One region of the Phytobacter cepae genome, then DNA from elsewhere that is predicted to be linked to it. Evidence: predicted binding sites of a transcription regulator. Region 1 holds the regulator's gene; each other region holds the start of a gene.

What was found. The regulator ArgR, encoded in region 1, controls arginine synthesis, uptake and breakdown. The targets are predictions, from matches to a motif close to ANTGAATAAAAATACANT.
Region 2: argA (amino-acid N-acetyltransferase) is a predicted target of ArgR. The motif match lies at 7,899-7,916, and genes of this name have one in related genera.
Region 3: argC (N-acetyl-gamma-glutamyl-phosphate reductase) is a predicted target of ArgR. The motif match lies at 2,687-2,704, and genes of this name have one in related genera.

What each region holds. Positions count from the first base shown of each region.
Region 1 covers NZ_CM135107.1:551,587-561,581, reverse strand. Annotated here, with positions in the region: gene degQ (serine endoprotease DegQ) at 1-796, shown strand, start outside; gene degS (outer membrane-stress sensor serine endopeptidase DegS) at 888-1,955, shown strand; gene mdh (malate dehydrogenase) at 2,041-2,979, opposite strand; gene argR (transcriptional regulator ArgR) at 3,392-3,862, shown strand; gene yhcN (peroxide/acid stress response protein YhcN) at 4,221-4,484, shown strand; gene yhcN (peroxide/acid stress response protein YhcN) at 4,595-4,858, shown strand; gene ACUY4Q_RS02675 (barstar family protein) at 4,919-5,185, opposite strand; gene ACUY4Q_RS02670 (NAD-dependent succinate-semialdehyde dehydrogenase) at 5,231-6,685, opposite strand; gene aaeB (p-hydroxybenzoic acid efflux pump subunit AaeB) at 6,768-8,735, opposite strand; gene aaeA (p-hydroxybenzoic acid efflux pump subunit AaeA) at 8,741-9,673, opposite strand; gene aaeX (p-hydroxybenzoic acid efflux pump operon protein AaeX) at 9,681-9,884, opposite strand.
Region 2 covers NZ_CM135107.1:996,432-1,006,426, forward strand. Annotated here, with positions in the region: gene ptrA (pitrilysin) at 1-1,127, shown strand, start outside; gene recB (exodeoxyribonuclease V subunit beta) at 1,124-4,669, shown strand; gene recD (exodeoxyribonuclease V subunit alpha) at 4,666-6,501, shown strand; gene argA (amino-acid N-acetyltransferase) at 6,535-7,866, opposite strand; gene amiC (N-acetylmuramoyl-L-alanine amidase AmiC) at 8,099-9,352, shown strand; tRNA gene ACUY4Q_RS04770 (tRNA-Met) at 9,756-9,832, opposite strand; tRNA gene ACUY4Q_RS04775 (tRNA-Met) at 9,980-9,995, opposite strand, start outside.
Region 3 covers NZ_CM135107.1:4,991,747-5,001,741, forward strand. Annotated here, with positions in the region: gene argH (argininosuccinate lyase) at 1-696, opposite strand, end outside; gene argB (acetylglutamate kinase) at 783-1,556, opposite strand; gene argC (N-acetyl-gamma-glutamyl-phosphate reductase) at 1,575-2,579, opposite strand; gene argE (acetylornithine deacetylase) at 2,752-3,903, shown strand; gene ppc (phosphoenolpyruvate carboxylase) at 4,176-6,827, shown strand; gene ACUY4Q_RS23425 (helix-turn-helix transcriptional regulator) at 6,923-7,777, shown strand; gene fsa (fructose-6-phosphate aldolase) at 8,029-8,691, shown strand; gene gldA (bifunctional L-1,2-propanediol dehydrogenase/glycerol dehydrogenase) at 8,745-9,848, shown strand; gene ACUY4Q_RS23440 (DeoR/GlpR family DNA-binding transcription regulator) at 9,983-9,995, shown strand, end outside.

The DNA of each region.
Region 1 (9,995 bases):
CAGCGGGCTAAACCTGGAAGGCCTGGAGAATTTCATTCAGACCGATGCCTCTATCAACCGGGGGAACTCCGGCGGTGCGCTGCTGAATCTGAACGGTGAGCTGATCGGGATTAATACCGCTATTCTCGCGCCCAGCGGCGGCAGCGTGGGTATCGGGTTCGCTATCCCGGGTAATATGGCGCAAACCCTTGCCCAGCAGTTGATTCAATTCGGCGAAATCAAACGCGGTCTGCTCGGTATCAAAGGGACCGAAATGAGCGCCGATATCGCCAAAGCTTTCAACCTGAACGTGCAGCGTGGCGCGTTTGTTAGCGAAGTGCTGGCGAATTCAGGTTCAGCGAAGGCTGGCATCAAATCCGGCGATGTCATTGTTAGCCTCAACGACAAGCCGCTGAACAGCTTTGCCGAACTGCGTTCGCGTATTGCGACAACCGAACCGGGTACAAAAGTGAAGCTGGGCCTGCTGCGTGAGGGGAAACCGCTGGATGTGGAAGTGACGCTGGATAAGAGCACGTCATCCTCTGCCAGCGCAGAGCTGATTTCTCCAGCGCTTCAGGGTGCCTCGTTGAGCGATGGTCAGTTAAAAGACGGCACCAAAGGCATCAGCATTGAAAATGTTGAGAAAAGTAGCGCTGCCGCTCAGGCAGGATTACATAAAGATGATGTCATCATCGGCATTAACCGCACGCGCGTACAATCCATTGCTGAGCTACGCAAAGTGCTGGAGTCCAAACCTGGCGTCATCGCGCTGCAAATTATTCGCGGCAACGAAACTCTTTATTTATTGCTGCGTTAAGCAAATGCGATCCCGGACATCACCGCTGCATGTGATGTCCGGATAAGTCATGCTATGCTGCTGCCGATCCCTTAACAACGACGCCCGCATCATGTTTTTGAAGTTCTTACGCTCGGTAGTACTCGGTTTAATTGTCGGTGGCCTGATCCTCGCCGCCGTGCCCTCATTACGCCAGAAAATCACTTTTTCGACACCGCAGTTCGACAGCTCCGGCGATACGCCTGCCAGCTACAATGCGGCGGTTCGTCGCGCCGCGCCTGCGGTGGTGTACGTGTATAACCGGGGTCTGAACAATTCGTCACATAACCGTCTGGAGATTCGTACCCTGGGCTCCGGGGTTATCATGGATCAGCGCGGATATATTGTGACGAACAAGCATGTGATCAACGATGCTGACCAGATTATCGTCGCTCTGCAGGACGGCCGCGTGTTTGAAGCACTACTGGTAGGCTCTGATTCCCTCACCGACCTGGCGGTACTCAAAATCAACGCCAACGGCGGGCTTCCTGTGATTCCTATTAATACCCAGCGCGTGCCGCACATCGGCGATGTCGTCCTGGCGATCGGTAACCCTTACAACCTCGGGCAGACCATCACTCAGGGGATCATCAGCGCTACCGGGCGTATCGGGTTAAACCCAACCGGTCGACAGAATTTCCTGCAAACCGATGCATCCATCAACCACGGTAACTCCGGTGGCGCGCTGGTCAATTCACTCGGTGAGCTAATGGGGATAAACACCCTGTCATTCGATAAAAGCAACGATGGCGAAACGCCTGAAGGTATCGGTTTCGCCATCCCCTTCCAGCTTGCTACCAAGATCATGGACAAGCTGATCCGCGATGGGCGCGTGATCCGGGGCTACATTGGGATCGGCGGACGAGAAATTGCGCCCATGCACACTCAGGGCGGTGGCATTGATCAGATCCAGGGGATCGTGGTCAATGAAGTGGCACCGGATGGCCCGGCCGCCCAGGCCGGCATTCAGGTCAATGATGTCATTGTTTCGGTGAATGGCAAACCGGCCATATCCGCTCTGGAAACGATGGACCAGGTGGCAGAAATTCGTCCCGGCTCGGACATTCCGGTGGAAGTGATGCGAGAAGATAAAAAGCTGAAGCTTCAGGTCACTATTCAGGAATATCCGGCGACAAATTAAAGGAAATAAAAAACCGGAGCGCATAGGGCTCCGGTTTTTTATGCTCACCCCTGGCGGCAAACGGCACACCAGGCAGCGTTCATCCTCATTTGTTGACGAAGTCTTCGCCCAGTTGAATATCTTTATTGAGCGTGTCTAACATCCCTTCCAGCGCTTGCTGTTCAAAGGCGCTCAGTTTGCCAATCGCCTGACGCTCCTCAATACCGTTTTTACCCAGCAACAGCGGCTGTGAGAAGAAACGTGCATAGTGCCCGTCGCCTTCCACATACGCGCATTCCACGACGCCTTTCTCACCTTGTAGAGCGCGTACCAGTGACAGACCAAAACGTGCCGCAGCCTGCCCCATAGAGAGCGTTGCAGAGCCGCCACCTGCCTTCGCTTCCACCACTTCAGTACCCGCATTCTGGATACGCTTAGTCAGATCCGCGATTTCTTGTTCAGTGAAGCTGACGTCCGGGATTTGCGACAATAAAGGCAGGATGGTCACACCGGAATGACCGCCGACAACCGGCACCTCGACATCCGTTGGTTGCTTGCCTTTCAGCTCAGCCACGAAGGTATTGGAACGGATGATGTCCAGGGTCGTCACCCCAAACAGTTTATTCTTGTCATACACGCCCGCTTTTTTCAGCACTTCTGCGGCGATGGCAACCGTGGTATTGACCGGGTTAGTAATAATGCCAATGCATGCTTTTGGGCAGGTTGTCGCAATCTGCGCAACCAGGTTTTTGACAATGCCAGCATTGACGTTAAAGAGATCAGAGCGGTCCATACCCGGTTTACGCGCGACGCCAGCAGAAATCAGTACCACATCTGCACCGTGCAGCGCGGGGGTGGCATCTTCACCGGAAAAACCTTTGATTTTAACAGCAGTAGGGATATGGCTGAGGTCGACAGCAACCCCAGGAGTGACAGGAGCAATATCATACAGAGTGAGTTCTGAACCTGAAGGCAGTTGTGTTTTCAGTAGTAGAGCTAACGCCTGGCCAATGCCACCAGCTGCGCCGAGGACTGCAACTTTCATCATAAACTCCTTATTATGGTTAGCTAAATATTTTGTTACTCCGCTACGGCGACCTTAATTCACCCTGATAATTATGGCATCATGCAAATCAAAATTCTGCGGCACGGCACGCTTTTAAAATATTATAATGGGCTTTTACGATCGACTGGCAAACAAACTCAGCGATTAACACTGAGTGTTTACAATATAGACTCGACAACCCTCAAAACAACACCAATTGCATAACATTTATTTTACTTTTGCTTAAATTTGCGACACAAGCCACAAGCAGATTTTCTCCTGGCCGAAAAGACAGAGAGAACATTTGTATCTTTAATAACAGTATTTTAGATCTTTCCACAGTAGATTATTTGCATAAAAATTCATCCATATGCATAATAATGTAGTTTTCACGACCTGATACGGGTGACTTATGCGAAGCTCGGCAAAACAAGAAGAATTAGTTAAAGCGTTCAAGGCGCTACTTAAAGAAGAGAAGTTTAGTTCTCAGGGAGAAATCGTGCTGGCGTTGCAGGAGCAGGGTTTTGACAATATTAATCAGTCAAAAGTCTCTCGCATGCTCACCAAGTTTGGCGCCGTGCGTACGCGTAATGCCAAAATGGAGATGGTGTACTGCCTGCCTGCAGAACTGGGCGTTCCCACCACGTCCAGCCCGCTGAAGAATCTGGTGCTGGATATTGACTACAACTCGGCGGTGGTAGTGATTCATACCAGCCCGGGCGCAGCTCAGCTTATTGCCCGCTTGCTTGACTCATTAGGCAAGGCGGAAGGCATTCTGGGCACCATTGCGGGCGATGATACCATTTTCACCACGCCTGCGAACGGGTTCACGGTGAAAGAGCTGTACGAGGCCATCCTCGTTTTATTTGAACAAGAGCTCTGACGCCCCTTGCCCCTCATCCTGCCGTGAGGGGTTCTCCTCCCCCTCAAATTCATCTGGCTGTCACTAGCTGCACCTTCTTTTGACACATTGTGCGATTTCCTTTCACAAACCATTCACCATAAGAATGGTTTCGCACAAATAATCAAAATTCATCATCCCCATGATTTTAAATAAGAAAATGAAAATAATTTTCTTTTTTTATACACGAATTGATATAAAAAATGGCTTCCTTACCACTTATTTACCTTTGAAATAATTAGTCTGGTATTAATTTTCCGGGTGATTAGTGTATACTTGATTTTGTGATGAGGGTCACGAAACAAGACTCTCCAAAAGAAAATATGACGAGGCAATTATCATGAATATCAAATCTACCGTTGCAGCACTGAGCGTTCTTTCTGTTCTCTCTTTTGGCGCATTCGCCGCAGATTCTATCGGTGCCGATCAAGCACAAAACCGTCAGTCTTTAGGCACCGTTTCTGTAGGCGGCATCAGCTCTTCTCCGATGGACATGCGCGCTGAACTGAACAAGAAAGCTGAAGAGCAGGGTGCTTCTTCTTATCGCATTATCGAAGCACGTACCGGTGACAATTGGCACGCCACTGCTGAGCTGTATAAATAAGCTGTACTGAACAAACCCTGTATCAACCTGTAATAGATATCGCTCAACGGCACCAGGCATAAAAATAGCAGTTCAACCCTTCTCGCCGTTGGGAATTGAGGAGAAAGATTATGAAACGTAACACAATCATCGCAACCCTTGGTTTAGCTTCACTGTTGTCTTTCGGCGCGAGCGCCGCAACGCAAGTGTCTGCGGACCAGGCGCAAAACCTGCAATCTCTGGGCAGCATTTCTGTCTCTCAGACGGCCAGTTCCCCAATGAGTATCCGTGAGCAACTGTCGGCCAAAGCCGATCAGGCGGGCGCTTCCAGCTATCGCGTTACCGAGCTACAGGAAGGCGACACCTGGCACGCAACCGCCCAACTGTATAAATAATCCCTCGTCGTATGTCCTACGACTTGCCCCTGCTTGCAGGGGCTTTTTTATCTCTGTCGCTTAACGAATGTTAAAACGTAACTGCCCTTCCAGCTCTTCTTCAGCCTCATCAAATAACAAAATCAACGCGCCAAAACGCCGACGTAATTTTTCAGGCAAATGAATAAACTCAATTTCGAGTGGCACGGGTAACTCGCTCGTCACCACATGCCAGAGGGTATCCAGATCGCTGACTTTGTCACGATCGAGTGAAAACTGGCGGGAAAAATCACGGTAAAATGCGGGCTGATCGTCTATTTCATCAAAATCAAAAGTATAGGTATTCATTGTCCGCCATCCTGCCAAAAGGGGCGGTAATCCCGCCCCGTAAGCTTATAGACCCCCGAGATGCAGGGTTTTAACCTCGAGAAACTCCTCCAGACCGAGCACCGACCCCTCACGTCCGAGTCCAGATTCTTTAACTCCCCCAAACGGGCCAAGCTCCGTTGAGACAGCACATTCATTGATGCCAATCATGCCGCTTTCAATGGCTTGTGAAACACGGAAGACCCGCGACAGATTCTGCGTATAGAAGTAGGCAGCAAGGCCAAATGGCGTCGCGTTAGCACGCTGAATCACTTCATCTTCAGACGTAAACCGGAAACAGGCGGCGACCGGACCAAAGGTCTCTTCACGAGCAAGTTTCATGCCGTCGCTGCAATCCCCCAGCACCGTTGGCTGCCAGAAATTTCCGCCCAGCGAATGCGCTTTTCCGCCCGCCAGCACTTTTGCACCATGCGCAACGGCATCTTCAACATGCTCGCGAACCTTATCAACAGCGGAAGATTCAATCAGCGGCCCGACCACAACGCCCTCCTCAAGACCGTTACCGACCTTCAGCGCATTCACCGCTTCTGCCAGCTTCTGCGTAAAAGCGTCATAGACCGACTCATGGATGAAGAAACGGTTGACGCTCACGCAGACCTGCCCGGCATTACGGAATTTGTTGGCAATGGCCCCGTTCACTGCGGCATCAAGATCTGCATCCTCAAAAACGATATAAGGTGCATTGCCGCCGAGTTCCATAGAGACTTTTTTCATGGTTTCAGCAGCATTACGCATCAGCGTTTTCCCGACCGCAGTGGAGCCGGTAAAGGAGATTTTACGCACGTCCTGGCTTGCCATAATGGCATCGCTAATTTCGGACGTGGTCCCGGCTACCGCGTTCAATACACCATCCGGTACCCCGGCTTTCTTCGCCAGCGTCAGTAACGCGAAGGCGCTCAGTGGCGTATTGTTGGCGGGTTTAATTACGCCAGTACACCCTGCTGCCAGCGCGGGTCCCAGTTTACGGGTGAGCATCGCCATCGGGAAATTCCAGGGCGTGATCGCCGCCACCACCCCAATGGGCTCACGGGTGGCGTAAATGCGAGAACCGGGTTTAACGGGCGGAATAATTTCACCGTTGGCGCGTTTAGCCTGCTCGGCAAACCACTGAATAAAGCTGGCGGCATACTCCACCTCACCTTCTGCTTCTTTCAACGGTTTGCCCTGCTCCGTAGTCATCAATTGCCCCAGCCAGCGCTTATTCTCAATCATCAATTCGTACCAGCGATACAGAATCGTGGAGCGCTCTTTGGCGGTTTTTGCACGCCAGGCGGGGAAGGCTTTGGTCGCCGCAGCAATGGCCTCTTCGGTCTCTTTTTTCCCCGCTTTCGCCACTTTTGCTATCACGTCACCCGTTGCCGGATTCAGTACGTCAAATGTCGTATCCAGTGATTTCCAGACGCCATCCACCAGATAACCCGTCTGAAATAGTTCACTATCCTGCAATGCCTGCGTAGTCATTTGTCCTCCTGAACGGTGATTTAAAAACCTCCCGTAAAGTATAGCCATAAAAAAACCGACGCTTTGCGCGTCGGCTTCAGGGTTAACTCGTGGTCAGTGCATGTTGGTATTTATGCAGCATACCGGTTAAACGCTTAACAGGTTCAGTAACCTGAGGTGGCGCATCCCAGTAGGAGAGCTTTTCCTGATAGATGCCCAACTCTTCCAGTAACTGAGAAAAATAACGCCGTCGCTTGCTGTCGCTACCTGCGGAGATAATCTGGTCTGCCGTACGTCGCAACTGGCGGTGAAAAGCAGAAAGATCATCGTTAATGGGCACCGGCGCATCGCGCAAACGTTGATGGGCGATAATCAAGGTCAGCGCCAGACGAAACTTCGCCAGATCGCCCGGAAATTTGTTCAGCAACAGGAACAGTTGCTGATATAACGCAGGCAGATGATTTTCTTTGCGCCGGGCGGTATTGGTCGTCATCGCTGAGACAGCGGCAAAGACGAACTGGTTGAGAAGCGTACGGCCGGTCCGTGCCTGCGAATTATCACGCACCAGTAAAATAACAATCAGTGCCAGACCACAGCCGACAATTTGCCCAAGCGCACTGTCGAGAAATTGGCTGAAATGAAAGGTCATCGGGTTATCCAGCACAATAATATTAATCGTGCTGGCGAGCGCCCCCAGAGAGCCCAAGCGCCTTTTTTGCACTTCAATACCGATAAAGAAAGCCATCACTGCCAGACTGATGCATAGCAGCAACATGCTCTGCTGCGTTGATGGGATGATGACCAGGAAGTACAGCGCCCCCAAAGGCAATGCCACCAGCGTCCCTAACAGAAAATCAATCGCGACCATTTTAGGATTCGGCAAACGCATCGCCAGTGAGGTCACCACGGCAATCATCACCATGGTTCCACTTCCCGATGTCCAGCCGCTCCACAGCCAGAACAGGGTGCCTAAAACGCATGAGAGCGTGGTACGCCAGAAGTTGATCATGGCATGGTGGCCCTCCGCCGAAGCGGCTTTGACCACCACTTCACGACGTAACACCTCATCCTCTGTTGCGCTGATTTTGGTGTTAGTAGTGACGCCGCGTTTAAGCAACAGATAGCGTGTTGCCGAGCCGACCCAACTGTAAATGGTCACTGGCGTTTCACGTTCGCCCGTCCAGGCGATGACCCGACGCATGCGTTTCAACTGCTTGTGGATGTCCTGAATGGTGTCTACAGGGGCATCGAACAGCTCGCGGAACGTGCCGGTAATCAGCTCCGGTCGGGTGTTCTGGATCAAATAGGTTTCACACGCTTGCGTAATCAATGTCAAAGACAGGGTATTGATCGCTTTCAGACGGCGATTCGCCCTTCCCCAACGTGAGGATTCAATCTTCAGATTACTGCGCATCCCTTCCAGCGCCGCCGTCCGGCGAACCAGCGCTCCCCAGGCTTTATCCACCTCTTCAGGTTCGCCATGTTTAATGCAAAGCTGCATCAGTTGATATTGCGCCACCAGCAGACTGTCCAGTTCGCGATCGATCTCTTTTTTGATGGAACGCGGAGAGAAGAGCAGATCCGCCATAATGGCGCACACGATCCCGATGACGATTTCACTGCAACGCTCAACCGCAAACTGCGGGGTAAGCAGCGGTTCGCTTTGAATGGTGATGACAATAATCAGCGCGGTGTAGCCTGCCAGCCCCCAGGCATAGGAGTTTTCTACCCTTACTAAAGAGGAGAGCCAGGTACAAAAGCCGGCCCAGATGCAACAGACCATCAGCATCAGTAATGGGGCACGGATCATCGCAATGATGATAACCAAACCGGCAATACAGCCAATAAACGTACCGATAATGCGCAGCATGCCGCGGTAGCGAATGGCACCGGACCAGGGTTCCCCCCCTGCTGCAAAGGCCGGACCGGCCGCCACAATAGCGGCCGTCAGCACTGCCCAGCGCGGCGTTTCCAGTTGGAAATGAAAGCCAACAAATAACGCAAGAACAATGGCGCAAGCCAGCTTTAAGGCAAACCGGATATGCTGGCTGGCAATCGAGAACAGCCCCATGGTCATTAACCCATCTCACGCAGGCGATGCGCCAGTTTGCGGAAGAACGAATCGTGACTTTCATCGCGATCGTTTTTACCGGTAATCACGACGGTTGCGGTCGTACCCGCAGGCCACAGATTGCCTTGCTGCTCATCGAGATGAATGCGTACCGGCACGCGCTGCGCCAGACGAACCCATTCCAGGTTGGAATCGATGGTTGCCATACCTTTACTGTCGCTACTGCTGCTGGCATTGGTCACGCCGGCAGCCACGCTGTCAACGGTTCCTTTCAACACACGGTTGCTGCCAAGCGGCGTAATTTCAGCGCGATAACCCGGACGGACGCCTTCAAGTTTGGTCTCTTCGAGATAGGCCAGAACGTAGAACGAGTTTTGTTTGACCAACGCCACTGCCGTTGAGCCACGGGTAATGAATTCACCGGCATAGACATTCAGGTTAGTGACCCATCCGTCTGCTGGCGCACGAATTACGGTCCGTTCAAGGTCAAGCTTCGCCAGGTCACGGGTAGCTTGTGCTTTTGCCAATTGATGCAAAACGGTTTGCAGGACGTTGTTCGCCTGATCGATCTCTTCACGAGACATGGCCTGAACACCCAGTTGGTTACGGCGCCCTGCTTCGCGACGTTTTTCGTTCGCCAGTGCCTGGTAATAAGAGACATCAGCTTCGGCCTCTTCCAGCGCTTTTTGATAACGCGGCTGGTCGATAGTAAAGAGTACCTGGTTTGCTTTAACCAGTTCGTTGTCATGAACATTCACCGCGGTGATTAAACCGGCGACGTCAGGAGCGATGGCGACTACATCGGCGCTAAAGCGGGCATCACGAGTCCAGGGGGATTCGGTGTAGTAAACCCAGGCGCGAAAAATAGCGATGAACGCGAGGATAACCAGCACGACAGTGATAGCAGTACGGGAGAGATTTCTTGTTAGTGTTTTCACTTCTACCTCAAGCAAACAGGCGCGACAGCAGATAGAACAAGCAGCAGTAGAGCGCGGTATTAAACAATGCCGGATGCCAGACAAAATCATAGATCCCGGTCGGGATCAGCACACGGCGCACCAGCCAGAAAACCGCCAGTGACAAAAGTAATTCGAAAAAAATCGGGGGGAACGACAGACCGAACACCACGATAACGGGAAACAGACTCATGTTGACCTTGATTAGAGAGAGTGCAGGCGACAATATTTCTTATCCGTACCGCCACGGAGCAGTGAGCAAGCCAGGCGAGAGCGATACGTTAATTATTCAGCGAATAGTATA
Region 2 (9,995 bases), 440 kb from region 1:
TCGGGGGAATCAGTTTCTCCACCAATGCTAATAATGGCCTGATGCTTAATGCGAATGGCTATACCCAACGGTTGCCTCAGCTCTTTGAAGCGCTGCTGGACGGGTATTTCAGTTATACCCCCACCGCAGAACAGCTTGAGCAGGCGAAGTCCTGGTATGCCCAGATGATGGATTCGGCTGAAAAAGGCAAAGCCTTCGATCAGGCCATTATGCCGGTGCAGATGCTCTCCCAGGTGCCTTATTTCCAGCGAGAAGAGCGCCGTGCGTTGCTGTCCTCTGTCACGCTCGACGATATCATGACCTACCGTAACGCGTTGAAATCCAACGCTCGCCCTGAATTCCTGATCGTAGGAAATCTGTCGCAGCAGCAGGCAAAAGACCTTGCTCGTGGCGTTCAAAAGACGCTGGGGGCCAATGGCAACGAATGGTGTCGCAATAAAGACGTTCTGGTAGACAAACCGCAGTCGGTAATCTTTGAAAAAGCGGGCACCAGCACGGATTCCGCGCTCGCTGCCGTGTTTGTTCCAAAAGGCTATGACGAATTTACCAGTACCGCTTACAGCGCGATGCTGGGGCAGATTGTTCAGCCGTGGTTCTATAGCCAGCTGCGTACGGAAGAACAGCTGGGCTATGCCGTCTTTGCTTTCCCGATGAGTGTCGGGCGCCAGTGGGGAATGGGCTTCCTGCTGCAAAGCAACGAAAAACAACCCGCTTATCTTTGGGAGCGTTATAAAGCGTTCTTCCCAACGGCAGAAGCAAAATTACGTGCAATGAAACCGGAAGAGTTTGCTCAGGTTCAGCAAGGGGTGATTACCCAAATTGAGCAGGCACCGCAAACCCTGGGTGAAGAGGCGTCTAAACTCAGCAAAGATTTCGATCGCGGTAATATGCGGTTCGATTCACGTGATAAAGTAGTGGCTCAGATTAAACTGCTGACGCCGCAGAAACTTGCCGACTTCTTCCATCAGGCCGTGGTAGAGCCGCAGGGCATAGCGATTTTGTCGCAGATTTCCGGAAGCCAGAGTGGGAAGGTGGAATATGTCCATCCACAGGGCTGGAAAGTGTGGGAAAACGTCAGCGCGTTGCAGCAATCCTTACCCTTGGTACCTGATGAGCGAGAAAAATGAGTGAAACCGCTGAGTCCCTTGATCCCCTGCGCTTGCCGCTTATTGGCGAGCGTCTGATTGAAGCCTCTGCGGGCACCGGTAAAACCTTCACCATCGCCGCACTCTATTTGCGGCTGCTACTCGGACTAGGCGGCGAGTCCGCCTTTCCGAGGCCGCTCAATGTAGAAGAGCTGCTGGTCGTCACCTTTACAGAGGCTGCCACCGCAGAACTGCGTGGACGTATCCGTAGCAATATTCACGAACTGCGGATCGCCTGCCTGCGTGAATCTTCTGATAACCCTCTCTATGCACGCCTGCTTGACGAAATTGACGACAAACAGCAGGCGGCCCAGTGGCTGATGCTGGCCGAGCGGCAGATGGACGAAGCGGCGGTGTTCACCATTCACGGTTTCTGCCAGCGAATGCTAAGCCTGAATGCTTTTGAGTCGGGCATGTTGTTTGAGCAACAGCTGATTGAAGATGAATCAATACTGCGTTATCAGGCTTGTGCAGACTTCTGGCGTCGACACTGTTACCCCTTGCCACGCGATCTGGCTCAAGTGATCCATGCATCGTGGAAAGGGCCGCAGGATCTGTTGAAAGCTATTGACCGCTATTTGCAGGGTGAAGCGCCGCACATAAAATCTGCGCCGCCTGACGATGAAACCTTGCAGAGTCGTCATCAAAAAATCCTTGAGCAAATCAATAGCGTTAAGCAGTTCTGGCTTAGTTCCGTTGCGGAGCTGGACGCGCTGATTGAAGGCTCGGGTATCATGCGGCAAAAATTTAACCGCACCAATCAGGCCCGGTGGATTGAAAAAATTAGCGCCTGGGCTCAGGAAGAGACCCTCAGCTATCAGTTACCCGAACCGCTGGAAAAATTTGCTCAGTCTTTCCTGCGCGAACGCACAAAACCGGGCACTGTGGTTCCTGAACATCCGCTATTCGAGGCAATTGAAACGCTGTTAGCGTCTCCGTTGACCTTAAAAGACCTGGTGCTGACCCGCGCCATGCGTGAAATTCGCGAGACGGTGGCCCTGGAAAAACGCCGCCGCGGCGTTTTAGGCTTTGACGATATGCTCAGTCGACTGGACAGCGCATTGCAAAGCGCCAATGGCGATGCCCTGGCGGCCGCCATTCGTGCCCGTTTTCCGGTCGCGATGATCGATGAATTTCAGGATACCGATCCCCAGCAATACCGTATTTTTCGCCGCATCTGGCACCATCAGCCTGACAATGCACTGCTCTTAATCGGTGATCCTAAGCAGGCCATTTACGCATTTCGCGGGGCGGATATTTTCACCTATATGAAAGCGCGCGATGAAGTCACCGCGCGCTATACGCTCGATACCAACTGGCGATCAGCACCAGGAATGGTCGAGAGCGTGAACCGGATTTTTAGTCAGATTAAAGACGCCTTTATGTTCCGGCAAATACCTTTCCAGCCGGTAAAATTTGCTGCCAAAAACCAGTCACTTCGCTTTGTGGTGAAAGGCGAAAAGCAGCCTGCCATGTCGATGTGGCTGATGGACGGAGAGGGCGTTGGCGTTTCAGACTATCAGTCATCAATGGCGGGCCACTGTGCTGCGCAAATCCGTGACTGGCTGATGGCCGGGCAGGCCGGTGATGCACTGCTTTACGAAGGCGAAAAGCGCAGACCATTGCGGGCCTCGGATATCACCGTGCTGGTGCGTAGCCGCCACGAAGCCACCCTTATCCGCGATGCGCTTGGGCTGCTGAACATTCCCTCGGTCTATCTTTCAAACCGTGACAGCGTCTTCGAGACGCCGGAAGCGCAGGAGATGTTGTGGTTGTTGCAGGCGGTACTGGCGCCCGAACGCGAAAGTACGCTGCGTAGCGCGTTGGCGACCGCGATGCTGGGCCTGAGTGCGTTGGATATTGAAACACTCAATAACGATGAAGCAGCATGGGATGCGGTCGTCGAGGAGTTCGCTGGCTGGCGCGAACAGTGGCAAAAGCGTGGCGTGATGCCGATGCTGCATGCGCTGATGAGTGCGCGTCAGATTGCAGAGAACCTGTTGGCGACGGCGGGTGGCGAACGGCGTCTGACCGATATTTTACACCTCGGCGAACTGTTACAGGAGGCGGGGACTAAGGTCGAAAGTGAATATGCGCTGGTGCGCTGGCTGGCACAGCATATCGCTGAACCTGACACCAATGCCTCCAGCGAACAGTTGCGTCTGGAGAGCGATAAGCACCTGGTGAAAATCGTCACCATCCATAAATCGAAAGGCCTGGAGTATCCGCTGGTCTGGCTGCCCTTTATTGCCAATTTCCGCGTCCAGGATCAGGCTTTTTACCACGATCGCGACACCTTCGCGTCCGTGCTCGATTTGAGTGGTGCCGAGGAGAGTATCGCGTTGGCAGAAACAGAGCGGCTGGCAGAAGATTTACGCCTGCTCTACGTTGCTTTGACCCGTTCGGTCTGGCACTGCAGCCTGGGCATCGCGCCGCTGTTTCGGCGTCGTGGAGAAAAAGCGGGCGAAACCGATCTTCACCTCAGCGCGCTGGGGCGTCTTATTCAACGTGGCGAGCCCATGGATGCCAGTGGTCTGCGGGCGGCGATCGGCGCGTTGTGCAACGAGGATATTGCGTTGCACACGCCCGGTGCATCGGATAATACCCGCTGGGAAATACCGCAAAGCGGGGCACTCTCACTTCATGCCCGGCAGGTAGAACGTCTGATTGCTGATGACTGGCGAGTGACCAGTTACTCAGGCCTCCAGCAGCGTGCTCACGGTATGGCTCAGGATCTGCTGCCGCGACTGGATATTGATGCCGTAGGGGAGCGTGATTCCCTGAATGAACCCATGTTGACGCCACACCAGTTCCCACGCGGGGCGTCACCCGGCACCTTCTTACATGGTTTATTTGAAGATCTCGATTTTACCCAGCCGGTGGCGGCGGAATGGGTCAGTGAAAAACTGCTGGCCGGCGGCTTTGAAGCCCACTGGCAACCGGTGATAGGCGACTGGATTGAGGCTGTTTTGCAGGCACCGCTTGGCGATACAGGGTTAGCATTATGCGAGCTGACGGCCAAAGACAAACAGGTAGAGATGGAATTTTACGTGCCCATTGAACAGCATTTGCGTGCGGAAAAACTGGACGCGCTGATCCGCCATTATGATCCGCTCTCGGCGGACTGCCCGCCGCTGAATTTTCGTGATGTGCGCGGTATGCTGAAAGGCTTTATCGACCTGGTGTTTCGTCACAACGGGCGCTATTACCTGTTGGATTACAAATCGAACTGGTTGGGTGAATCAAGTGAAGCCTATACCCGCGAGGCGATGGCTGCGGCTATGCAATCCCATCGCTATGACCTGCAATACCAGCTCTATACGCTTGCTTTGCACCGGTATTTGCGTCATCGCATCGCCGATTATGACTATGAACGCCATTTTGGCGGTGTTATTTATCTTTTCCTGCGTGGTATCGAACCCGGTAATCCGCAGCAGGGCATTTTTACTACCCGGCCTGAGGCGGCGTTAATTGACAAGATGGATGCCCTGTTTGCAGGGGAATCTCAGGAGGTAACGTCGTGACGTTGCGTACTTTGCTACTGGAAGCCGTTGAACAAAAACTGCTGCGTCCGCTTGATGTCCAGTTTGCGTGGACTGTTGCAGGTAGTGATGAGCCTGCGGTGATGTTGGCTGCGGCACTCCTGAGTCGTGACGCGGGCGAGGGGCATGTCTGCCTGCCGCTGACCCGCTTAGGCGAGGAGATGTCCTCTGTAAAAAATCCGACGCTGCTACAGACGATTTTCGAGCAGGTCGGTAGCCCTGAAAACTGGCGTGAGGTACTACAGGCCTCGGCAGCGGTGAGCGAGGGTGAAGCGATCGCACCGATGATCCTTGCCGGAGACAGGCTTTACCTGAACCGGATGTGGTGCAATGAACAGCGTGTGGCCGATTTTTTTGCCCGTGTTAATCAGCCCCTGACGGTAGACGAATCACGTCTTAAACAGGCGCTGGATGACCTGTTTCCCGCAACGGATGCCATTAACTGGCAAAAAGTGGCGGCAGCAGTGGCGCTGACCCGGCGTATTTCGGTCATCTCCGGCGGGCCCGGTACAGGCAAAACCACCACCGTAGCCAGGCTGTTGGCGGCGCTGGTGCAGATGGCTGAGGGGCAACGCTGTCGGATTAGCCTGGCCGCACCTACCGGTAAAGCGGCGGCGCGTCTGACGGAGTCGCTCGGGAAAGCGCTGCGTCAGTTGCCGCTGAGCGATGCGCAAAAAGCGACGCTACCGGACGAAGCCAGCACGCTGCACCGCTTACTGGGAGCCGTCCCGGGAAGCCAGCGGTTACGTCATCATGCCGGAAACCCGCTGCATCTGGATGTGCTGGTGGTGGATGAGGCTTCAATGATCGATCTGCCGATGATGTCGCGGCTGATTGATGCATTACCGGCCCATGCGCGCGTCATTTTCCTTGGCGATCGCGATCAGCTTGCTTCGGTAGAAGCAGGGGCTGTGTTGGGGGATATTTGCACCTGGGTTAATGCAGGTTTTACGCCGGAACGCGCCTCTGAACTCTCACGCGTTACCGGATTTACGGTGCCGGCGGGAACCGGAACGGCAGCGCGCGCACTACGTGACAGCTTATGTCTTCTGCAGCAAAGCTACCGTTTTGGCAGTGATTCCGGTATTGGTCAACTGGCTGCAGCAGTGAATCAAGGGGATAAAGCAGGCACCCGTGCCGTGTTCAGTCAGGGCTTTGACGACATCGAAAGTAAAACCTTGCTCAGTACTGAGGATTATCAGCAGATGATCGACGATGCGCTGGCAGGTTATGCGCATTATTTATCGCTGCTGAGACAGGATGTGCAACCTTCGGCGGTGATTACGGCTTTCGGAGAGTATCAGCTGTTATGTGCGTTGCGCGAAGGCCCGTTTGGTGTGAGCGGCCTCAATGAACGTATTGAGCAGGCACTGGTACGTCAGCGACATATTTTTCGCCCTGCACAAGGACGCTGGTATCACGGACGTCCCGTGATGATTACCCGTAATGATGCATCGTTGGGGCTGTTTAACGGTGATATCGGCATCGCCCTCGATCAGGGAGAGGGGATCCGCGTCTGGTTCCCGCTGCCTGATGGCACGATGAAGTCTGTTCAGCCGAGCCGTCTACCCGAGCATGAGACCGCCTGGGCGATGACAGTTCATAAATCACAAGGGTCGGAATTTGATCATGCCGCACTGATCCTGCCGGGGCAGTTTGTGCCGGTGGTGACACGAGAACTGGTTTATACCGCCATCACCCGCGCCAAAAAACGACTCTCTATGTATGCGGACGATCGCGTACTGGCGCAGGCTATCGCCACCCGCACGGAGCGGCGAAGCGGCCTTGATGCCCTTTTCCAGGCGGAAGAGTAAAACACGCCCCACGGCGAAGCGTGGGGCGAGAGGTCAGGTAAGGTCGGCCATCAATACTTTTGAGCGGCGTTGGTAGTTGTACATCTCTTTTTTGCTTTCCGGCAGAGAGTCGATGTCCACCGGGGTAAAGCCGCGTTCCTGGAACCAGTGAATGCTGCGGGTCGTCAGGACAAACAGTTTACTCAGACCCATCTGCTTCGCCTGAGCGGCGATCCTGTCGAGTAACACCTCACCGCGTGATGAGCTTCGGTAATCCGGATGAACCGCAACGCAGGCCATTTCACCGATCTTTTCTTCCGGGAACGGATAGAGCGCAGCACAGGCGATGGTCAGGTTGTCGCGCTGGACGACGGTAAATTTATCGATTTCCATCTCCAGTTGCTCACGGGAACGACGCACCAGAATACCCTGCTGCTCCAGCGGCCGAATCAGTTCCAGAATGCCGCCGATATCGTTGATGGTGGCACGGCGGATTTGTTCCGCGCTTTCCATCACAATCTGCGTACCAATACCGTCGCGCGAGAAAAGCTCCTGCAACAGCGCGCCATCTTCCTGATAGCTAATGAGATGGCTACGACGCACTCCACTCCGGCAGGCTTTCATCGCTCCCCGCAGGAAACGTACGGTGCCGGAATAGTAATCGCCTTGCTCTTCCAGCGCTTCGACGCGAGCCTGAGCTTCGTTCGGGAACAATTCGGAGACAATTTGCCCCTCTTCGTTATAAACCCCTTGCGAGGAGCAAAACCCAATCATTTTTTCTGCTTTCAGTTTGATGGCAAGCTGGGTGGCAATCTCTTCAGAGGTGAGGTTAAAACTCTCTCCGGTCACTGACACTGCCACCGGCCCCATCAGCACAATCGCGCCCCCGTCTAACTGACGGTGGATAGCTTCTTCATCAATACGACGGATGCGTCCGCTGTGGCAGTAATCGACACCATCATCGACGCCGAGCGGCTGGGCAATAATAAAATTGCCGCTGACAACATTGATGTGTGCACCCTGAAGTGGGGTATTGTTCAGGCTCATGGACAGGCGGGCGGTGATGTCCAGTTGCAGCAGACCTGCCGCCTGTTTTACCAGTTCAAGGGTTTTGGCATCGGTAACGCGGATATGTTTGTGGTAAAGCGGTTCGTGTTGATGCGCAGCAAGGTTGGCGTCAATTTGTGGACGCGCACCGTAGACCACAACCAGCCGGATTCCCAGGCTGTGCAGCAGACCGATATCGTTGACGATACTGGAAAAGTTTTCATGCTCAATGGCCTCGCCACCCAGCATAATGACAAAGGTTTTGCCCCGATGCGTATTGATATAGGGGACAGAGTGGCGAAATCCCTGCACCAGTTCGGTTCTACGTTCCTTTACCACGGCCAACCCTCACTGCATGATTATTCGTAAAAAATGTATTTTTATTCTTTTATTGGCTGATGTGCAAGCCATAAATGCATTACCAGTTAATATGAGTCTTTATCACTTCCGACCAGACTACACCTCATTTACCGTTTTATAGATGACAGCTTATGCGTCATTCGTTAAAGTTTTCGGTCAATTCTGACGTTTCATTAGTCATTCATCATTTTTGCTTTTGCTCGGGAGTGGCATGTCGGGAAGTCATAAAGCGCTAAGCCGCCGCAAATTAATACAGGGTGCGGGGGCAATGTGGTTATTAAGCGTGAGCCAGGTTGGCCTTGCCGCCGTGAGTCAGGTGGTCGCTGTGCGCGTCTGGCCTGCTTCTACTTATACCCGTGTCACCGTGGAATCTAACCGGGTCATCAACTATCGCCAGTTTTCGCTGAGCAATCCTGACCGGCTGGTGGTCGATCTCGAAGGCGTGAACCTCAACTCTGTACTGAAAGGCATGGGCGCGCAGATTCGCAACGACGATCCTTTCATTAAATCCGCGCGTGTCGGGCAGTTTGATCCAAAGACGGTGCGTATGGTGTTTGAGCTCAAGCAGGATATTAAGCCGCAGCTGTTTGCGCTTGCGCCGGTCGCCGGATTTAAAGAGCGTCTGGTGATGGATCTCTATCCCGCCAATGCAAAAGATGTTCAGGATCCGTTACTGGCGTTGCTTGAGGAGTATAACCAGGGCGATCTGGATAAGCAGGTTCCGCCAGCACAAAGTGGCCCGCAGCCGGGTAAAGCCGGGCGCGACCGTCCGATCGTTATCATGTTGGATCCCGGACACGGCGGTGAGGATCCGGGGGCCATCGGTAAGTACCGGACCCGTGAGAAAGATGTGGTGCTGCAAATTGCCCGTCGCTTGCGCGCGCTTATTGAAAAAGAGGGCAACATGAAAGCGTACATGACACGTAATGAAGATGTCTTCATTCCGTTGAAGGTGCGTGTGGCTAAAGCACAAAAGCAGCGTGCCGACCTGTTTGTTTCCATTCACGCCGATGCCTTTAGCAGCCGTCAGCCTCATGGATCATCGGTGTTTGCGCTGTCAACGAAAGGGGCCACCAGTACGGCGGCTAAATTCCTTGCTGAGACGCAGAACGCAGCGGATTTGATCGGCGGCGTGAGCAAAAGCGGTGACCGGTATCTTGATCATACGATGTTCGATATGGTGCAGTCGCTGACGATCAACGACAGTCTGAAGTTTGGTAAAGCGGTGCTGAACAAGCTGGGTAGCATCAATAGCCTGCACAAAAATAGCGTTGAGCAGGCTGGGTTTGCGGTGCTGAAAGCCCCGGATATTCCGTCGATCCTCGTCGAAACAGCGTTTATCAGTAACGTTGAAGAGGAGCGTAAGCTCAAAACCGCGAAGTTCCAGCAAGAGGTGGCGGAGTCAATCCTGGCCGGAATTAAAGCGTACTTTGCTGATGGTGCGACCCTGGCGAGAAGAGGCTGATCCTATAGCCCGGATGTTAATTTGGATGAATCCCCGGGAGCGTACAAAGGTACGTGACTGGGGTGAATGAAGGCGGCCAACATGGGCGCAGCGTGAAGGAAAAACACAGGATGGTTTATTCGAATCATTCATGTTGCGCCGAGGCGGCAACTGAATGAATCCCCGGGAGCGTACAAAGGTACGTGACTGGGGTGAATGAAGGCAGCCAACATGGGCGCAGCGTGAAGGGTAACAACAGGATAGTTTATTCGAATCATTCATGTTGCGCCGAGGCGGCAACTGAATGAATCCCCGGGAGCGTACAAAGGTACGTGACTGGGGTGAATGAAGGCGGCCAACATGGGCGCAGCGTGAAGGATGAAGAATAAAAACAAAAAAACACCCGTTAAGGTGCTTAATATGTTGGTTGCGGGGGCCGGATTTGAACCGACGACCTTCGGGTTATGAGCCCGACGAGCTACCAGGCTGCTCCACCCCGCGTCCGTCTTTCTACGTCGTATTTCAAACCACATGTGCGTTGGCTTTCCTCGTTCACCTCAGTCACTTACTCGTGTAAGCTCCTAAGGATTCACTGCGTCGCCGCCTTCCTGTGATTCGAACTACTCGTATAAATAATCAGATTGTAATTGGTTGCGGGGGCCAG
Region 3 (9,995 bases), 720 kb from region 1:
ACGGTCAGAGACGGTGTCCAGGCTGTTGCGGGTTGCGGATGCAAAGCCAAGCCAACCAGCCAGCTGCTCACGATCGATTTCATAGGCGGTACCTGCCAGCGCACCGCAGCCCAGCGGGCTGACGTCCAGACGTTTCAGCGTATCCTGCAAACGGCTTTCGTCACGCGCCAGCATCTCTACATAGGCCAGGCACCAGTGCGCAAAGGTTATCGGCTGGGCACGTTGCAAATGGGTATAACCCGGCATTACCGCGTCCTGGTTATTTTCTGCGGTTTCTACCAGCGCGCTTTGAAGCTGACGGCATGCGGCCAGCAGCTCTGTTACCGTATCTTTGCACCACAGCTTAAGATCGGTCGCCACCTGATCGTTACGGCTACGCCCGGTGTGCAGCTTTTTACCCAACTGACCCACTTTGTCGATCAGCTTGCCTTCAACCCAGCTATGAATATCTTCGGCATCACTTTCGAGGATCTGCTGCGGATTCGCCTGAACCTCTTCCAGCAGGACGTTGAGTGCCCCTTCCAGCTGAGTTTGCTCTTCCGGCGTTAACACCCCCACGGTGACCAGTGCTTTGGACCAGGCCACAGAGCCAACGATATCCTGCTCCGCCAGGCGATAGTCAAAGCGCAAAGAGTCATTGAACTGTTTGAACCGTTGATCCGCTGCCTGAGTAAAACGCCCGCCCCAAAGTGCCATAACATGCTTCCTTAAATTCGTTTCGTTCTGATATTTATGCCGGATGGCGCTGCGCCTGTCCGGCCTTAAGATTCTGTTGTTTGTGCTTACGCGAGAATACGCGTGCCGATCGGCGTACCGTTAAACAGCGCAGGCAGTTGCTCTGCGTGGCGCCAGGAGGCGATATCCACCGGACGGTTCAGGGCGCGCGCGGCATCCAGTGCGGCGTTCACCTTCACAATCATGCCGTCGGTGATAATCCCCTGCTCAATAAGCTGCTCCGCTTTCGCTGCGGTCATTTCAGCAATACGTTGGCCCTTGCCATCCAGAATGCCGCTCACGTCGGAGAGCAGAATCAGATCCGCCCCCAGTGTTGCCGCCAGTGCCGTCGCCGCCTGGTCAGCATTGACGTTCATCAGGCGGCCATCGTCAGTCACACCAATGGAGCTGATAACGGGCAGGAAGCCCCCGTCCAGCAAAGCGTTCACCAGCTTCGGTGAGCCCGGCAGGGCCTGACCGACATGGCCCAGCTCTTGATCCAACTGGGTGACTTGCACGCTATCACCATCGCCGAGGAACAGGCCAACGGAGGCAATTTTGTGTTTTTTCGCCCAGGCCAGCAGGGTTTTATTGGCCGTGCCCGCCAGCGCGCCAGTAATAATGTCGATTTGATCGGCAGGCGTCACACGCAGGCCGTTTTTCTTAGTGACCGGCAGATTAAGCTTTTTCATGAGCTCATCCACCACGCAGCCACCGCCGTGCACAATCACCAGCGGGCGGTCGTGCGATTCACGGTAATTCACCAGCGCGGTGAACAGACGCTCCAGCGCTTCTTCACTATCCAGCAGTACGCCACCGAGTTTAATAATTAATGGGTTCATCTTCACGCCTGCACTTAATTAGATTAGAGACTGGGTTTCAGCATAGCCGAAACGAATATTTGCACATTGCATGGCCTGAGCAGCCGCCCCTTTCAAGAGGTTATCTTCTGTGGCGACCACAATCAGGTGTTCATCCTGCACCGCAAAACCAATATCACAGAACGGCAGACCCACCACATTTTTCAATGCCGGAACGCCTTTGTCATACAGCCGCACCAGCGGTTTGTCGCCATAGGCTTGCTGGAAAAGCGCGGCAATTTCCGCGTGCATCACGCCAGGCTTCAGACGGCAGGTGATGGTTTCCAGAATGCCACGCGGGAAGTTACCCAGATGCGGGGTGAAAATCACCGGTGCGCCCAGGTGAGTCGTAATTTCAGGATGATGACGGTGATTGAACACGCCATACGGCTGCAGACTAACTTCGCAGAAACTGTTGGAAATCGCGGCTTTACGCCCTGCACCGCTCACACCGCTGGTCGCATTAATGACCGGCCACTGGTTGAGATCCAGCACGCCCGCATCAATCAGCGGTTTAAGGGAGAGCTGCGCCGCCGTTGGGTAGCACCCCGGCACCGCGATGAGATTCGCCTCTTTCAGCGCATCAGTGCTCCACTCCGCCAGCCCGTACACCGCCTGCGCGAGCAGGTCAGGATGCTGGTGAGTGAAGCCGTAGAATTTTTCATAAAATGCGGGATCGTTAACGCGGAACGCACCAGAGAGATCAAACACCACGCAGCCAGCGGCAAGAAACTGCGGCGCCAGGTCATGACTCACTTCATGTGCGGTGGCCAGAAATACCACATCCACGCCCTCAACGAACTCGCTGATGTCGGACATGGGCTGCAACGGCAGATCGACAATACCTTTCAACTGCGGATGTAAATCGGAGATTAATTTTCCTGCATCATTGCTTTGCGCTGAAACCGTCAAAGCGGTTATGTTCATATGAGGATGGCGATTTACATAGGTCACTAGCTCTGCGCCGGCGTAGCCGCTGGCACCCACAATTAACGTGTTCAACATCGGGGCAGTCTACCTTCTTAGTGCGTCAAGTTTGCCAGGGAGTGATTTGGCATCAGTCCCACGTCGCTCTGTAAAGGCGCCGAATGGGTTCCTTTACGCTCAACATTAATGTATTTTTATTCACTATTAATGCATGAATATTGATACTATCACGAACTCAGGTATGTCAACAATGAAAATGAATTTGCCACCATTTATCGAGATTTACCGCGCCCTGATTGGCACTCCGTCCATCAGCGCAACGGAAGAAGCTCTTGATCAAAGCAATGCTTCTTTAATCAATCTGCTGGCAGGATGGTTTGGCGATCTTGGGTTCAAGGTGGAAGTGCAACCCGTTCCCGGCACGCGTAACAAGTTTAATCTACTGGCCAGCATTGGCGAGGGGGCTGGTGGCCTGTTATTAACCGGTCATACCGATACCGTGCCGTTTGATGACGGCCGCTGGACGCGCGATCCCTTCACCCTCACCGAACACGACAACAAGCTCTACGGTCTCGGTACCGCCGACATGAAAGGCTTTTTCGCCTTCATCCTGGATGCGCTGCGTGATGTTGATGTGACGAAACTGAAAAAACCACTTTACGTGCTGGCAACGGCCGATGAAGAGACCAGCATGGCAGGGGCACGTTACTTTGCCGAAAACACGCAACTGCGGCCGGATTGCGCCATTATCGGTGAGCCGACCTCCCTGCAGCCGGTGCGCGCCCACAAAGGTCACATCTCAAGCGCGATTCGCATCCTGGGGCAATCCGGTCATTCCAGCGACCCTGCGCGTGGGGTCAACGCCATCGAACTGATGCATGATGCCATCGGTCATATTCTCCAGCTGCGAGACAGCCTGAAAGCGCGTTATCACTATGACGCCTTCACCGTGCCGTATCCCACGCTGAACCTGGGCAGCATTAACGGCGGCGACGCCTCCAACCGCATTTGTGCCTGCTGCGAGTTGCACATGGATATTCGCCCACTGCCGGGTATGACGCTAAACGATCTGAACGGTCTGCTTGAAGAAGCATTAGAGCCGGTGAGCAGCCGCTGGCCGGGCCGCCTGACCGTGTCTGAACTGCATCCACCGATTCCAGGCTACGAATGCCCGCCGGACCATCAACTGGTCGAAGTGGTGGAAAAACTGCTGGGTGTAGAGACGGAGGTGGTGAACTACTGCACCGAAGCGCCGTTCATCCAGACCCTGTGCCCCACCCTGGTGTTAGGTCCAGGTTCAATTAATCAGGCCCATCAGCCTGATGAATATCTTGAGACACGCTTTATTAAACCTACCCGTGAATTGATCACGCAGGTCGTGCATCACTTCTGCTGGCACTGATCAACGCCCTCCCCATACCGCTATGTCACCTTCGGGATGGGGAGGAAACGTCGTGACGTTATTCACAATTCCATAAGCAATACTTATCAGCGGCAAAGCGAATTAAATTTCATAAATTCACGCCTTTTATTCGTTTGCTGAACCGATTTCGCCGCAATTGACGCCGTGGGTTTTACGTGGCTTTATAAAAGGCGGTGTCTGATATCTATCCGTTTCACGTTGCAGGACGGTGGATATAACAAAATAAAATGAGATGGGGTGTCTGGGTTAACATGAACGAACAATATTCCGCTTTGCGTAGTAATGTCAGTATGCTCGGCAAGCTGCTGGGGGATACCATCAAGGATGCGCTAGGAGAGAACATCCTTGAAAGGGTCGAAACTATCCGTAAGCTGTCCAAATCTTCACGTGCTGGTAACGAGGTCAATCGTCAGGAGTTGCTCAACACGCTGCAAAACCTGTCCAATGATGAACTGCTGCCGGTGGCGCGTGCCTTCAGCCAGTTTCTGAATCTTGCCAATACCGCTGAGCAATACCACAGCATTTCGCCAAAAGGCGAAGCCGCAAACAACCCGGAAGTGATTGCTCGTACTCTGCGTAAACTGAAAGACCAACCCGATCTCAATGAAGCGACCATCAAGAAGGCAGTGGAGTCGTTGTCGCTGGAGCTGGTACTGACCGCCCACCCGACTGAGATCACCCGCCGCACGCTTATCCACAAAATGGTGGAAGTTAACACCTGCTTAAAGCAGCTGGACAACAAAGACATCGTTGATTACGAGCGTCATCAGCTGATGCGCCGTCTGCGCCAACTGATTGCTCAGTCATGGCATACCGATGAAATCCGTAAGCACCGTCCAAGCCCGGTCGATGAAGCCAAATGGGGCTTTGCCGTGGTGGAAAACAGCCTGTGGGAAGGGGTGCCAAGCTATCTTCGTGAGCTGAATGAACAGCTCGAAGAGAACCTCGGTTACAAACTCCCGGTTGATTTTGTGCCCGTCCGCTTTACCTCCTGGATGGGGGGTGACCGTGATGGCAACCCAAACGTTACATCCGATATCACCCGCCACGTTCTGTTGCTGAGTCGCTGGAAAGCCACCGACCTGTTCCTTAAAGATATTCAGGTACTGATTTCTGAGCTTTCGATGGTCGAGTGTACGGATGAACTTCGCGATCTGGCCGGTGCCGAAGGGGCGCAGGAACCGTATCGCTATCTGATGAAAAAACTGCGTAGCCAGCTGATGGCGACCCAAACCTGGCTGGAAGCGCGCCTGAAAGGGCAGAAACTGCCGAAACCGGCTGGGCTGCTAACCCAAAATGAGCAGCTGTGGGAACCGCTCTACGCCTGCTACAAATCTTTGCAGGCCTGCGGCATGGGCATCATCGCCAATGGCGAACTGCTCGATACGCTGCGTCGCGTGAAGTGTTTCGGCGTGCCGCTGGTGCGTATCGATGTCCGTCAGGAGAGCACCCGTCACACTGAAGCGCTGGGGGAACTGACCCGTTACCTCGGTATCGGCGATTATGAGAGCTGGTCCGAAGCCGACAAACAAGCTTTCCTCATTCGCGAACTGAACTCCAAACGTCCTCTGCTGCCTCGCCAGTGGGAGCCGAGCGAAGAGACCCGCGAAGTGCTCGATACCTGCAAAGTTATCGTTGAAGCACCGCGTGGTTCCGTGGCCGCTTACGTCATTTCAATGGCGAAAACCCCCTCCGACGTTCTGGCAGTACATCTCCTGCTGAAAGAAGCAGGCATTGGTTTTGCGCTGCCTGTCGCACCGCTGTTCGAGACGCTCGACGACCTGAACAACGCGGATGATGTTATGACCCAGTTACTGAACATCGACTGGTATCGTGGCTTTATCCAGGGCAAACAGATGGTGATGATTGGCTATTCCGACTCCGCAAAAGATGCGGGCGTGATGGCAGCGTCCTGGGCGCAGTATCAGGCGCAGGATGCATTGATCAAAACCTGCGAAAAAGCGGGCATTGAACTTACGCTGTTCCATGGTCGCGGCGGCTCCATTGGCCGTGGCGGCGCACCAGCACATGCTGCGCTGCTCTCTCAACCGCCGGGAAGCCTGAAAGGTGGCCTGCGCGTGACCGAACAGGGCGAGATGATTCGCTTTAAATACGGCCTGCCGGAAGTCACCATCAGCAGCCTGACGCTTTATACCAGCGCCATTCTGGAAGCGAACCTGTTACCACCGCCGGAGCCGAAAGATGACTGGCGTCATATTATGGACGAGCTGTCGGATATCTCCTGCGATATGTATCGTGGCTACGTGCGTGAAAACAAAGACTTCGTGCCGTACTTCCGCTCTGCCACACCAGAGCAGGAACTGGGCAAGTTGCCGCTCGGTTCCCGCCCGGCGAAACGTCGCCCAACCGGTGGCGTAGAGTCTCTGCGTGCCATTCCGTGGATCTTCGCCTGGACGCAGAACCGTCTGATGCTTCCGGCCTGGCTGGGTGCGGGTGCCGCGCTGCAAAAAGTAGTGGAAGATGGTAAACAGAGCGAACTGGAAGCCATGTGCCGTGACTGGCCGTTCTTCTCCACTCGTCTGGGTATGCTGGAGATGGTCTTCTCCAAAGCCGACCTGTGGCTGGCTGAGTACTACGATCAGCGTCTGGTTTCCCCGGAACTGTGGGCGCTGGGCTCAGAGTTACGTAAGCTGCTCGAAGCAGACATCAACGTGGTGCTGGCCATCGCTAACGACTCCCATCTGATGGCCGATTTGCCATGGATTGCCGAGTCCATTCAGTTGCGTAACATCTATACCGACCCGCTAAACGTCCTGCAGGCTGAGTTGCTGCATCGTTCGCGTAAAGCGGAAGAGGAAGGGAAAGAGCCGGATCGCCGCGTTGAGCAGGCGTTGATGGTCACCATCGCCGGTGTGGCAGCGGGTATGCGTAATACCGGCTAATCTTCACAGCGTTGAGCAAAAAGGCCACACCGGGTGTGGCCTTTTTTTATGCTGCCCGTTAAGGTTATGCGGTTCGCGAGCGAGGATAAAAAACCATGAATTACGATGTCAGCCACCTTCTCTCTCGCCTGATCAACGGCCCGGCCCCGTTGCGCCAGATTTACTTTATCGGTGCAACAGGACCCGCGCCCTCTCAGGCTTTTCAGGTAGATTTTCCTCGTCTGGAAATTCTGCTGGAAGGAAAGCTGGATGATGGGGGGCTCGCCGGTGAGACATCATTCATGGTGGAACATGATGTTTTATACGTGCCCGCTGGCGGCTGGAACTTCCCGCAGTGGTCAACGCCCGCCACCACATTAAGTATTCTGTTCGGCAAGCAACAGTTGGGGTTCAGCGTGACGCGCTGGGATGGCGAAGAACTGTATAATCTGACGAAACAGCATGTTGCCCGCCGGGGGCCGCGTATCGGTTCCTTCCTGTTGCAAACGCTGCACGAAATACAGATGCAGCCTAAAGAGCAGCAAACCGCCCGCTTAATTGTCGCCAGTCTGCTGAGCCACTGTCAGGATTTGCTCGGCAGTCAGATCCAAACCGCATCCAAAAGTCGGGCACTTTTCGAAGCCATTCGCGACTATATCGACGAACATTACGCCATGCCGCTGACGCGGGAATCTGTGGCGCAGTCTTTCTACATCTCCCCTAACTACCTCTCCCATCTGTTTCAGAAAACCGGTTCCATTGGCTTTAACGAGTACCTTAATCACACGCGCCTCGAACACGCCAAAGCGCTGCTCAAGGGTTATGACCTGAAGGTGAAAGAAGTCGCGTACACCTGTGGGTTCGTCGACAGTAACTATTTTTGTCGCCTGTTTCGCAAGAATACGGAGCGTTCGCCGTCAGAGTATCGTCGGCAGTACCATAGTCAGTTAACCGAGAAACAACCGCAGTAGCTCGCCGTTAAGGCGTGCGTGTAAAAATGCTATTTTCTGGATTTTTGTAATATCCACACTTCTTACCACTTGTTAAATCTCACGTTATCAGCCGCTTAATGACTTTATGGCACCTAAACGTGATGCAGATCATGCTTTGATTCGGACATTACATTTGTCCAGTTTTTGGCAGAAATGTCGCGTAGCGTCCCCTCTCATTCCCCTCGTATCCTGTAGGCAGAAATTATTCGGGGAAATTAAGAGGAAGCATCATGGAACTGTATCTGGACACCGCCAATGTGAACGAAGTTGAACGCCTGGCGCGTATCTACCCGCTGGCCGGCGTTACCACCAACCCGAGCATCATCGCTGCGGGTAAAGCGTCCATTTGGGATGTGTTACCGCGCCTGCAAAAAGCGGTCGGCCCGGAAGGTATTTTGTTCGCCCAGACCATGAGCCGCGACGCGCAGGGCATGGTTGAAGAAGCCAAACGTCTGAGCAACGCCGTACCCGGTATCGTGGTAAAAATCCCGGTGACCTTTGAAGGTCTGGCCGCTATCAAGCTGTTGAAAAAAGAAGGCATCCCTACTCTGGGCACTGCGGTATACAGCGCCTCCCAGGGGCTGCTGGCTGCGCTGGCCGGAGCAAAATACGTTGCCCCTTACGTAAACCGCGTCGATGCCCAGGGCGGAGATGGCATCCGCATGGTTCAGGAGCTACAAAGCCTGCTGGAACTGCATGCACCGGAAAGCAAAGTGCTGGCTGCCAGCTTCAAAACGCCTCGCCAGGCGCTGGACTGCCTGCTGGCAGGTTGTGAAGCGATCACCCTTCCTTTAGACGTAGCGCAACAAATGCTCAATACCCCCGCGGTAGAGTCAGCAGTAGAAAAATTTGAACAGGACTGGAACAACGCATTTGGCAATCTCAACCTGTAACCCGGCGAAAAGGCCGCAACCCGCGGCCTGAAGAGCCAGAATGGAGGACATGTATGGACCGCATTATTCAATCCCCAGGCAAATATATTCAGGGTGCAGATGTTATCACCCGTCTCGGTGAATACCTCAAACCACTGGCAGCACGTTGGCTGGTTGTGGGAGACAAATTTGTTTTAGGTTTCGCTCAGGAAGCGCTGCAAAAAAGTCTGGCGGATGCCGATCTCGCCTGTGAAGTGGTGCCTTTCGGGGGCGAATGTTCGCAAAATGAAATCGATCGGCTGCGCGCGATAGCAGAAAGCGCACAGTGTGGCGCCGTGCTCGGTATTGGCGGCGGTAAGACGCTGGATACCGCGAAAGCGCTGGCCCATTTTATGGGCGTTCCGGTGGCGATCGCCCCGACTATTGCCTCCACGGATGCCCCCTGCAGCGCGCTGTCGGTCATCTACACCGATGATGGCGAGTTTGATCGCTATTTGATGCTGCCCAATAACCCGGACCGTGTGATTGTCGACACCAAAATTGTGGCAGGGGCGCCGGCACGTTTACTGGCGGCGGGGATTGGCGATGCGCTGGCAACCTGGTTTGAAGCCCGCGCCTGTTCCCGCAGCGGTGCCACTACGATGGCCGGTGGCCAGTGCACTCAGGCAGCATTAGCACTGGCAGAGCTTTGCTATAACACGCTGATCGCCGAAGGCGAGAAAGCAATGCTGGCCGCCGAGCAGCATGTGGTCACTCCCGCGCTGGAGCGGGTTGTAGAGGCAAATACCTTTCTGAGCGGCGTCGGCTTTGAAAGCGGTGGCCTGGCAGCAGCACATGCTATCCACAATGGCCTGACGGCTATTCCGGATGCACACCACTATTACCATGGTGAAAAAGTCGCCTTTGGCACACTCACCCAGCTGATACTGGAAAATGCGTCAGCGGAAGAGATTGAAACCGTTGCCGCACTCTGTCACACCGTTGGTTTGCCGATCACCCTGGCACAGCTGGATATCACTGACGATATCCCGGCCAAAATGCGCATCGTGGCAGAAGCGGCCTGCGCCGAAGGGGAAACCATCCACAATATGCCGGGTGGCGCGACAGCAGATCAGGTGTACGCCGCGCTGCTGGTCGCCGACCAGTACGGTCAGCGCTTCCTTGCAGACTGGGAATAACCCTTTCACACTCCCGGCATCCCCGGGAGTGTTTCTTTATGTTCCTTTTAAGCCATATTGTCACGACAATGTATGTGCTTTATAGTGCGTTTTTCCCTTTGTGAATCCTCCTCATGCAATCATCAGACAGAAGAATGAGCATCTATG